DNA from 3 places in the Streptomyces sp. NPDC098789 genome. Region 3 is predicted to be linked to each of the others. Evidence: riboswitches for the same ligand, from Rfam matches in the RefSeq annotation. Region 3 holds a riboswitch; each other region holds the start of a gene.
The links. A riboswitch is a leader RNA that binds a small molecule or an ion and turns the genes downstream of it on or off. The one in region 3 is predicted to bind cobalamin.
Positions count from the first base shown of each region.

Region 1: it holds a riboswitch for cobalamin, as region 3 does, so the genes downstream of both, metE (5-methyltetrahydropteroyltriglutamate--homocysteine S-methyltransferase) here and ACIQWR_RS27310 (cobalamin biosynthesis protein) in region 3, are expected to answer to the same signal.
Region 2: it holds a riboswitch for cobalamin, as region 3 does, so the genes downstream of both, ACIQWR_RS14610 (ribonucleoside triphosphate reductase) here and ACIQWR_RS27310 (cobalamin biosynthesis protein) in region 3, are expected to answer to the same signal.

Region 1 covers NZ_JBIWAJ010000003.1:188,232-191,713, forward strand. Annotated here, with positions in the region: gene metE (5-methyltetrahydropteroyltriglutamate--homocysteine S-methyltransferase) at 1-1,402, opposite strand, end outside; cobalamin riboswitch at 1,619-1,771, opposite strand; gene ACIQWR_RS08360 (3-hydroxybutyryl-CoA dehydrogenase) at 1,992-2,915, opposite strand; gene aceB (malate synthase A) at 2,912-3,482, opposite strand, start outside.
Region 2 covers NZ_JBIWAJ010000006.1:6,507-9,988, reverse strand. Annotated here, with positions in the region: gene ACIQWR_RS14615 (glycoside hydrolase family 71 protein) at 15-1,703, shown strand; cobalamin riboswitch at 1,817-2,000, shown strand; gene ACIQWR_RS14610 (ribonucleoside triphosphate reductase) at 2,029-3,482, shown strand, end outside.
Region 3 covers NZ_JBIWAJ010000015.1:44,268-47,749, forward strand. Annotated here, with positions in the region: gene ACIQWR_RS27300 (anion permease) at 1-1,168, shown strand, start outside; gene ACIQWR_RS27305 (hypothetical protein) at 1,189-1,410, shown strand; cobalamin riboswitch at 1,514-1,661, shown strand; gene ACIQWR_RS27310 (cobalamin biosynthesis protein) at 1,696-2,688, shown strand; partial or broken gene ACIQWR_RS27315 (cobyric acid synthase) at 2,685-3,482, shown strand, end outside.

The DNA of each region.
Region 1 (3,482 bases), on a different contig from region 3:
TGGTCTGCGGGAAGGAGCCGATGGTCGTCGTGGGCAGCAGGGGCAGGCCGAGGTGGGTCCGCTGGGCCGCGGCCCGCTGCGCGTAGGGCTGGGAGCGGCGCCCGTCGGCGTCGGTGACCGCCGCGGTGCGGGCGCGCACGGCCGGGTCGTGGGTGATCGGCGAGTGCGCCCGGGAGGCGAGGTCGGCGCGGTTCGCGGCGAGTTCGGCGGCGATGGAGTCCGTGCCCTGCGCGAGGCCGCGGGCCAGGACGGTGATCTCGGCGGTCTTCTGCCGGGCGAAGGCCAGCCAGCGCCGCACCTGGGGGTCGACGTCGCGCTCGGCGGTGACGTCCAGCGGAACGTGCAGGAGGGAGCAGGAGGAGGAGACGTCGACGCTGCCCGCGAGACCGAGCAGGGTGCCGAGCGTGGCGAGGGAGGCCTCGTGGTCGTTGATCCAGACGTTGCGGCCGTTGACCACGCCCGCGACCAGGCGCTTCCCGGGCAGGCCGCCGACAGCGGCCAGGTCGGCGAGGTTGCCGGCGGCCCGGTCGGTGAAGTCGAGGGCGAGACCGTCGACGGGTGCCTTGGCCAGGACCGCCAGCGCCTCGCCGAGCCGGTCGAAGTACGAGGCGACGAGCAGCTTGGGGCGTTCGGCCAGCCCGCCCAGTTCGCGGTAGGTGCGGGCGGCCGCGCCCAACTCGGCCGGGGTGCGGTCCTGGACCAGGGCCGGCTCGTCGAGCTGGACCCACTGGGCGCCCGCCGCGCGCAGGTCGGCGAGCACCTCGGCGTAGACGGGCAGCAGCCGGTCGAGCAGGGTGATCGGCTGGAAGTCCTCGGGCACGCCCGGGGCGGGCTTGGCCAGCAGGAGATAGGTGACCGGTCCGACCAGCACCGGGCGGGCGTTCAGCCCGAGCGCCAGGGCCTCCTTCAGCTCGGCGACCTGCTTGGCGGAGTCGGCGGTGAACTCGGTGTCGGGGCCCAGCTCAGGGACCAGGTAGTGGTAGTTGGTGTCGAACCACTTGGTCATCTCCAGCGGCGCCACGTCCTGGGTGCCGCGGGCCATGGCGAAGTAGCCGTCCAGCGGGTCCGCTTCGACGGCGGCGCGGTGGCGGGGCGGGACGGCGCCGACCATGACGCTGGTGTCGAGGACGTGGTCGTAGTACGAGAAGTCACCGGTGGGCACCTCGCCGATGCCCGCTTCGGCCAGCTGCTGCCAGTGGGTCCGGCGCAGGGTCGCGGCGGTCGCCCGGAGGGCGTCGGCCTCGACCCGGCCCTTCCAGTAGCCCTCGACGGCCTTCTTCAGTTCCCGGTTCTGCCCCTGCCGGGGGTAGCCGTGGACGGTGGCCCGTACGGCCGGGTCCGGCGCGGCCGCGGAGGTGGCGGAACGGGCGGTGGTGGAACGGGTGGTGTTCTCGGGTGTCACGGAACTCTCCTTCGCGAGTACGTCTCCATGAGTCCCGGTGACGGACGCGAGGCGCGAAGGGGTGGCAGAGCGGACGGCCCGTCGCACCGCCGTGCGCGAGGCACCGGCTGCGACCGTCCGTCGTTCCCCCGGAACAGGTCCGGGGCGCCCCCGACCGACCCGCCCACGAGGTCACCAGGAAATCCGCGCACGACCGTGCGTGCGCGGGCAACGGGCAGGTCTTCGGACTTGCGGGCGCGCCTGCCGGTCTCCCGGCGGGCACCTAGTGGCCGTCGCTTCCCAGACCCGTACGGGTCCAGTGCGTATGACGGCGGTCGTTCCCGCTCACCGCTGCGGGGCAGTCCCGGATTCCCACCGGGTTCCCTCTTACGACGCATCCCGCCTGGCGGACGGGGCGAACCAGCTGCTGGGGGTCAGCTTAGGTCGACGCGGCCCGGTCGGGCGGATGTTGACCACATCCCGGACGGTGAGATGAGACACCCCGCGGCCGACGCGCAGGGAGCGCGCGGTGGCTCACCGGGCCACCGCGCGCTCCTGCTCCGTGCCTCCCGGGTCCCTCAACCCGGGAGCCGTACCACCGGGTCCCTCGTCAGCCCCGGTCGTAGGTATGGAACCCGCGGCCGCTCTTGCGGCCCAGCAGACCCGCCTGGACCATGCGCCGGAGCAGCGGTGGCGGGGCGTGGAGCGGCTCCTTGAACTCGGCGTAGAGGGACTCCGCGATGGCCGCGACGGTGTCCAGGCCGATGAGGTCGGCGAGCTTCAGGGGGCCCATGGGGTGGGCGCATCCCAGCTCCATGGCCGCGTCGACGTCCGCGGCGGTGGCGAAGCCCGATTCGGCCATCCGAATGGCCGAGAGCAGGTAGGGGACGAGGAGCGCGTTGACGACGAAGCCGGCCCGGTCCTGCGAGCGGACGGCCGTCTTGCCGAGCGCGTCGCGGGCGAACGCCTCCACCGTCTCCACGGTCTCGCGGGTGGTGTGCAGCGAGGACACGATCTCCACGAGGGGCAGGACGGGCACCGGGTTGAAGAAGTGCAGGCCCACGACGCGGTCGGCGCGGCCGGTGGCCATGGCCAGTCGCATGACGGGGATGGCGGAGGTGTTGGTGGCCAGGACCGCCCCCGGGTCCTCGACGATCTTGTCGAGGGTGGCGAAGGTCTCGGTCTTCACGGCCGCGTCCTCCACCACCGCCTCGATCACGAGCTGCCGGTCGGCGAGGTCGTCCAGGCTGCCGGAGAAGACGAGCCGGGCCAGGGCGTCCTCGGCGGTGAGCCGGTCCAGTTTGCCGCGCTGGACGGCGCGTTCGAGGGAGACGGCCACGCGTTCGCGGGCGGCCAGGGCGGCCGCGGCGTCGGTCTCGCACACCACGGTGTCGAGGCCCGCACGGGCACAGACCTCGGCGATGCCCGCGCCCATCTGGCCGCCGCCGACGACGCCGACCCTGCGGATCGCCGCGCCCGCGCCGGTGGCGGCTGTGGCTGTGGCTGTGGCGCTGCTGTCACTGGCGGCGCTCATGCGCGGGCCTCCGGACGGCGGACGAGGTGGCGGGCGTACGCGTCGGGGGTGAAGAAGGCCGGTAGGTCCCGCTGGAGCGCCGTCCGCTCGAGGACGGCGCGCGCCTCGGCGACCCGGGCGTCCGGATCCTCCTTCGCGAGCGCGGCGCACTGCGCGTCGAGGATCTCCCGCACGCCCGCGCGGTCGGCCGTGCCGTGGCGCAGCCACTGCCAGAGCTGGACCCGCGCGATCTCCGCGGTCGCCGCGTCCTCCATCAGCCCGTACAGGGCGACGGCGCCGCTGCCGCGCAGCCACGCGTCGAAGTACCGGAGGGCGACGGCGACGTTGGCACGGATGCCTTCGGCCGTGGGCGGGCCCGCGACCCGCCGGACCGACAGCAGGTCGGCCGCGGTGACCCGGACGTCCTCACGCGTACGGTCGAGCTGGTGCGGCCGGTCGGCGAGCACGGCGTCGAAGACCGTGCGGCAGACGGGCACCAGGGCGGGGTGGGCGACCCAGGAGCCGTCGAACCCGTCCTCGGCCTCGCGCTCCTTGTCGAGCCGGACCTTGGCGAGCGCCGCCTCGTTC
Region 2 (3,482 bases), on a different contig from region 3:
GGAAGGGGACCAGGATGAGTGCGCAGCGACAGGGTCGGCCCTTATCGCACCGGCGCCGCCCGGGCCTGCGCGGCGGCCGGATGCTGCTGGCCGCGCTCGTCTCGGGCTTCCTCCTCGTCGGGGTGTTCGCCGCGACGGGCATCGCCTGGGACCCCTTCTCCGCCGGACCCCGCCCGGACCGCTCGGCGCCGGACATCGGCGCGCCCTGGTCCACCGGACCCGGCGACCACGGCCGCTCCGCCGGCACCCCGGGGAGCGGCGCCCCCGACGCGAGCCCGGACCCCGCCGCGTCGGGGAGCGCGGGCGCCGGCGACGACGGGGGCGCGGCGGGCGGCGGCGTGCGGCCCGCCGGCGCCCTGCCCTTCGACCTGCCGGACGCCACCGCGCTGCGCGCCGGCAAGAAGCTGGTCTTCGCCCACTACTTCACCCCCTACCCGCTCTCCCTCGACAACGCGAGCGCGGACGGCGACTACTACACCCGCAACTACCTCGCCCCGGCGGGGGAGAACGGCAAGCACGAGCGCTACGGCGGGCTGCTGCGCGACCGACCGCTGCCCGTAGCGCCCCAACAGGGCAACTGGGAGCTGGCCAACCTCCGTCAGGAGGTGCGCACGGCCCGCGCCGCCGGGATCGACGGATTCACCCTCGACCTGCTCTCCCTCTCCGGCCCCAACTGGGACCGCGCCAACCTCCTGATGGAGGCAGCCCGTTCGGTCGATCCCGACTTCAAGGTCATGCTGATGCCGGACATGACCTCCCTCAAGACGGACGACCCGGCCGTGCTCGCGGCCGCGCTCGCCGCGCTCGCCGTGGCACCCGCCGCGCACCGGCTCGGCGACGGACGGCTGGTCGTCTCCCCGTTCAAGGCGGAGGAGAAGGACGTCGCCTGGTGGACCCGGGTGCTGGACCTGCTGAAGTCGAAGCACGGCATCCGCACCGCGTTCGTCCCGCTCTTCCTCGACTTCGGCGCGCACGGCGCGCGGTTCGCGCCCATCAGCTACGGGTTCTCCGAATGGGGCAGCCGCAGCTACGTCGGCCAGGACGGCGCGGCCGGCGACGTCCGGCGCGCGCACGAGGCGGGCAAGATCTGGATGCAACCGGTCTCCGTCCAGGACGCCCGCCCCAACCAGGGGATCTACGACGAGGCGGGGAACACCGCCACCCTGCGCTCCACCTGGACGCACGCCATCGACGACGGCGCCGACTGGGTGCAGCTGACCACCTGGAACGACTACTCGGAGGGCAGCCAGTTCGCACCCTCCCTGCACAACGGCCACACCTACCTGGACATCTCCTCCTACTACCTGACCCGGTTCAAGACGGGCGCCTGGCCGCGGATCGTCCGGGACACGCTCTACCTGACCTCGCGCACCCAGTTCGCCGCGACCGACCCGACCGGGACCCAGTCCCTGGTGATGTCCCTGCGCAAGGGCAGCGCCGCGCCCCGGGACGCGGTGGAGGTGCTCAGCTTCCTGACCGCGCCGGCCACCGTCCGTACCGCGACCGGCGGGGACGCGGACGCCTACGAGGCCCCGGCCGGAGTCGGGTCGCACCTGCTGGAGCTGCGCTCCGGCACCAGCTCCGCCCGGGCGGTCCGCGACGGGGCCACCTCGACCGCGGTCGAGCTGCCGTACCCGGTGGACCGCAAGGTCGCGGTCCAGGACCTCCAGTACTACGGGGCCACCAGCGGTCGCGCTTCGTAGCGGCGCCGGCGCGCGAGGGCGGCCGGCCGGACGGGTGGGAGGGACTTTGGGACCCTCTCCGGGGACGAAGGTCACCCAATATCTAGTGGTCGCACTGGGCGGTCATATCCATATGTAGTGTTGGCCCTGCCGGTTCGGCGGGGTCACGCTCATGCTCGCTCATGTCCGCCCCGACCGAGGCAACAGGGAACCCGATGCGAATCCGGGACTGCCCCGCAACGGTGAGCGCACGCCCTTCCCCCGACGGGGACGGGGCGCCGCGCGAGTCCGACACCTGCCGGCGAACGAACCACACTTCCGTGCCGAGCCTCGTGGGAGGGCTGCCGTGACTGCTGCCGTCGACGCCGTAGAGACCGTGACCGAATACCTGGAACGCCGGGACTGGCGGGTCAACGCCAACGCCAACCAGGGCTACTCGCTCGGCGGCCTGATCCTGAACGCGGCGGGCAAGGTGACGGCGAACTACTGGCTGGAGCGCGTCTACCCGGCCGAGATCGCCGGCGCCCACCGCGAGGGCGACTTCCACATCCACGACCTGGACATGCTCTCCGGCTACTGCGCGGGCTGGTCCCTGCGCACCCTGCTGACCGAGGGGTTCAACGGGGTCCCCGGCCAGATCGACTCCGGCCCGCCCCGGCACCTGTCCTCGGCCGTCGGTCAGATCGTCAACTTCCTCGGCACCCTCCAGAACGAGTGGGCGGGCGCCCAGGCCTTCTCCTCCTTCGACACCTACCTCGCCCCCTACGTCCGCCTCGACGCGATGACGTACGCCCAGGTCAGGCAGTGCGTCCAGGAGCTGGTGCACAACCTGAACGTGCCCTCGCGCTGGGGCACCCAGACCCCCTTCACCAACCTCACCTTCGACTGGACCTGCCCCGAGGACCTGCGGGAGCAGGTCCCCGTGATCGGCGGCGCCGAGGTGGACTTCACCTACGGCGAGCTCCAGAGCGAGATGGACCTGATCAACCGGGCCTACATCGAGGTCATGACGGAGGGGGACGCCACCGGCCGGGTCTTCACCTTCCCGATCCCGACCTACAACATCACCCGGGACTTCCCCTGGGAGAGCGAGAACGCCGAGCGGCTCTTCGCGATGACCGCGAAGTACGGGCTCCCGTACTTCCAGAACTTCATCAACTCCGAGCTGTCCCCGAACATGATCCGCTCCATGTGCTGCCGGCTCCAGCTCGACCTCACCGAACTGCTCAGGCGCGGCAACGGCCTCTTCGGCAGCGCCGAACAGACCGGCTCCCTGGGCGTGGTCACGCTCAACTGCGCCCGCCTCGGACACGTCCACGCGGGCGACGAGGACGCCCTGATGGCGGCCGTGGACCGGCTGTGCGAGCTGGCCAAGGACAGCCTGGAGCTGAAGCGGATCACCGTCCAGGACCTGATCGACGGCGGGCTGTTCCCGTACACCAAGCGCTACTTGGGCACCCTGCGCAACCACTTCTCGACCATCGGGGTCAACGGGATCAACGAGATGATCCGCAACTTCTCCGGGGACGCGGACGACATCACCACCGAGGCCGGGCACGCGCTGGCCGTGCGCCTGTTGGACCGCGTCCGCGCACGCATGGTGGAGTTCCAGGAGCGGACCGGGAACCTCTACAACCTGGAGGCCACCCCGGCCGAGGGGACGACGTACCGCTTCGCCAAGGAGGACCGGCGGCGCTTCCCCGACATCCTCCAGGCGGGCACGGACGCCAACCCCTACTACACCAACTCCTCGCAGCTGCCCGTCGGGTGGACCGACGATCCCTTCGAGGCGCTGGAGCG
Region 3 (3,482 bases):
GCTCAAGCCCAAGACGGCGGTGGCCATGTCCGCCGTGCTGAACCTCGTCGGCGCTTTCATGTCCGTGGAGGTCGCCAAGACGATCTCCAAGGGCCTGGTCAACGAAGAAGGCATCCAGCCGGAAGTGATCTTCGCCGCGCTCGTCGGCGCGATCCTCTGGAACCTCGTCACCTGGCTGGTCGGCCTGCCGTCCAGCTCCTCGCACGCCCTGATGGGCGGCCTGGTCGGCGCGGCCGTCGCCTCCGCCGGCCTCGGCGCCGTCAACGGCGACACGCTCGTCACCAAGGTGCTGCTCCCCGCGATCGCCGCGCCGATCGTCGCCGGTGTGGCCGCGATGCTGGCCTCCAAGCTGACCTACAAGCTGGGCGCCAACGTCGACAAGAAGACCTCCGCCAAGGGCTACAAGGCCGGTCAGATCGCCTCGGCCGGTCTGGTCTCCCTCGCGCACGGCACCAACGACGCGCAGAAGACCATGGGCATCATCACCCTCGCGCTGGTCGCGGGCGGGGCGCTCGCGCCCGGCTCCAACCCGCCGGTCTGGGTGATCGTCTCCGCCGGCATGGCGATCGCGATGGGCACCTACCTCGGTGGCTGGCGCATCATCCGCACCATGGGCAGCGGCCTGACCGACCTCCAGCCGCAGCAGGGCTTCGCGGCCCAGACCTCGGCCGCGAGCGTCATCCTGGCCTCCTCCAGCCTCGGCTTCTCCCTCTCCACCACCCACGCCTGCTCCGGTGCGGTCATGGGTGCGGGTCTCGGTCGCAAGGGCGGCGTGGTCCGCTGGTCCACCGCCAGCCGGATGTTCATCGCCTGGGGCCTGACCCTGCCGGCCGCCGCCCTGGTGGCCGCGGGCGCCGAGCTGGTCATGCGCACCGGTGACGTCGGCGTCGCCGCCGTCGCCCTCTTCCTCGTCGGCTCCTGCGTCGCCATCTGGCTGATCTCGCGCCGCCAGGTCGTCGACCACACCAACGTGAACGAGGCCGCCGGCACCACCGCGGACACCGCCGCCGAGGCGCCGGGCGTGGTCACCACCGCGATCGCCGCCGTGGCCGTCCCGCCGGTCGCGGGCACCACCGCCGCGGTCACGGACGAGGCCTTCAAGGCGACCATCCCGACCCCGGCCCCGGCCGCTCCCCCGGCACCGGCGGCTCCCGCCGCCGCGGTCTGACCCACAGAGGAATCGGCAGTATGAAGATCGACTGGGCAGCACTCGGCTCCGTGTTCGGCGTCAGCCTCTCCGCGACCGTCGCCCTCGTGACCCTCTTCACCCTGGGCATCGTGGGCCTCTCGAAGCACGAGACCGCGACCGGCCAGGGCGGCACCGCCCACCTGGCGCGCACCGGCGCGTACGCCTGCTTCGCACTGTGCGCGGTGGCCGTCGGCTACGCGATCTACCTGATCGTCAGCTGACACCCCGGTCACCCCCGGGCGCCCCTCCCGCACCAGCACGTCCGAAAGCTCCCTCCGGCCCGCGGCCGGGGGGAGCTTTCGCAGGTCAACGGCAAGTTGACGGGCGTTCGCGGTGCGTGGTGGACTGCCCGAGCCAATACGGCGGCATGAAGAGGAAGTCCGGTGCGAATCCGGCGCGGTCCCGCCACTGTCACCGAGGAGCCGAAGGCTCCCGGAAGCCAGGAACTCTCGCCACCGGACACGTCGAACCAGGGCGCGGACCCTGAGTGAGGACCTACCTGCCACATGCGTGCCGATCGCGTTTTCGCGTACGGCGCGACGGCCGGCCTGATCGGCGACCGGATCCTCGGTGATCCGCGCCGCGGGCATCCCGTCGCCGCCTTCGGGCGGGCCGCCGCCACCGTCGAACGAGCCCTGTGGGGCAAGAGCCGCGCCCGGGGCGCGGTCCACGCCCTGGTGTGCGCCGGGGGCGCGGCCGCCGTCGGCGCGCTCGGCGCCCGCGCCGTGCGCTCCCGGCCCGCCGCCGCCCGCATCGCCCTGACCGCCGCCGCGACCTGGGCGGTGGTCGGCGGCACCTCGCTGGGTCGCGAGGCCCGCGCCATCGGGGGCGCGCTCGCCGCCGGGGACACCGAGGTGGCCCGCGAGCGGCTGCCGCACCTGTGCGGGCGCGACCCGCAGGCCCTGGACGACCAGCAGATCGCCCGCGCCGTCGTGGAGTCGGTCGCCGAGAACACCTCCGACGCCGTCGTCGGCGCCCTGGTCTGGGGCGCCCTGGCGGGAGTGCCCGGGCTGCTGGGCTTCCGCGCCGTGAACACCCTCGACGCGATGGTCGGCCACAAGTCCCCCCGCCACCTGCGCTACGGCTGGGCCTCGGCCCGGCTCGACGACGTCGCGGGCTGGCCGGGCGCGCGGCTGACCGCGCTGGCCGCCGTACTGGCCGGACCGGACCGGCGGGGCGCCGTACGGGCCTGGCGCGCGGACGCCGCGGCCCACCCCAGCCCGAACGCCGGACCGGTGGAGGCCTCCTTCGCCGGGGCGCTCGGGGTCCGCCTCGGCGGGACCCTGGCGTACGCCGGGCGCGTGGAGCACCGGGCGGTGCTGAACGGGGCGGCGGGCCGCCCGGTCGAGGTCGCGGACATCGAGCGGGCCGTGCGGCTGTCCCGCCGGGTGACCTGGATCTCCCTCGGGGCCTGCGTGTCCTTGCGGGTGTTGGTGGCACATTGCACGTCGGACCGCAGCGGTCCGGCCCGTACGACGAAGGCGAAGGGACGCGCATGAGCGGCGCACGGCGCGGCGGGGGGCTCCTGGTCGCCGGGACCACCTCCGACGCGGGCAAGAGCGTGGTCACGGCGGGCATCTGCCGCTGGCTGGCCCGCCAGGGCGTGAAGGTGGCCCCCTTCAAGGCCCAGAACATGTCGCTGAACTCCTTCGTCACCCTGGAGGGCGCCGAGATCGGCCGCGCCCAGGCGATGCAGGCCCAGGCGGCCCGGGTCGAGCCGACCGCCCTGATGAACCCGGTGCTGCTCAAGCCCGGCAGCGACAGCAGCAGCCAGGTGGTGCTGCTGGGCAAGCCGGTGGGCGAGATGAGCGCGCGCGGCTACCACGGAGGGCGCCAGGAGCAGCTGCTCGGCATCGTCACGGACTGCCTGGAGCAACTGCGGGGCACGTATGACGCCGTGATCTGCGAGGGGGCGGGCAGTCCGGCCGAGATCAACCTGCGGCGCACGGACATCGTGAACATGGGGATCGCACGGGCCGCGCGCTTCCCGGTGGTCGTGGTCGGCGACATCGACCGCGGCGGGGTCTTCGCCTCGTTCTTCGGCACGACGGCGCTGCTGTCCCCCGAGGACCAGTCGCTGATCGCGGGCTACCTCGTCAACAAGTTCCGCGGCGACGTCTCCCTGCTGGAGCCGGGCATGGAGATGCTGCGGGGCCTGACCGGGCGGGCGACGTACGGCGTGCTCCCCTTCCAGCACGGCCTCGGCATCGACGAGGAGGACGGCCTGCGCGTCTCCCTGCGCGGCGCCGTACGGGAATCCGTGGTCGCCCCGCCGGTCGGCGAGGACGTGCTG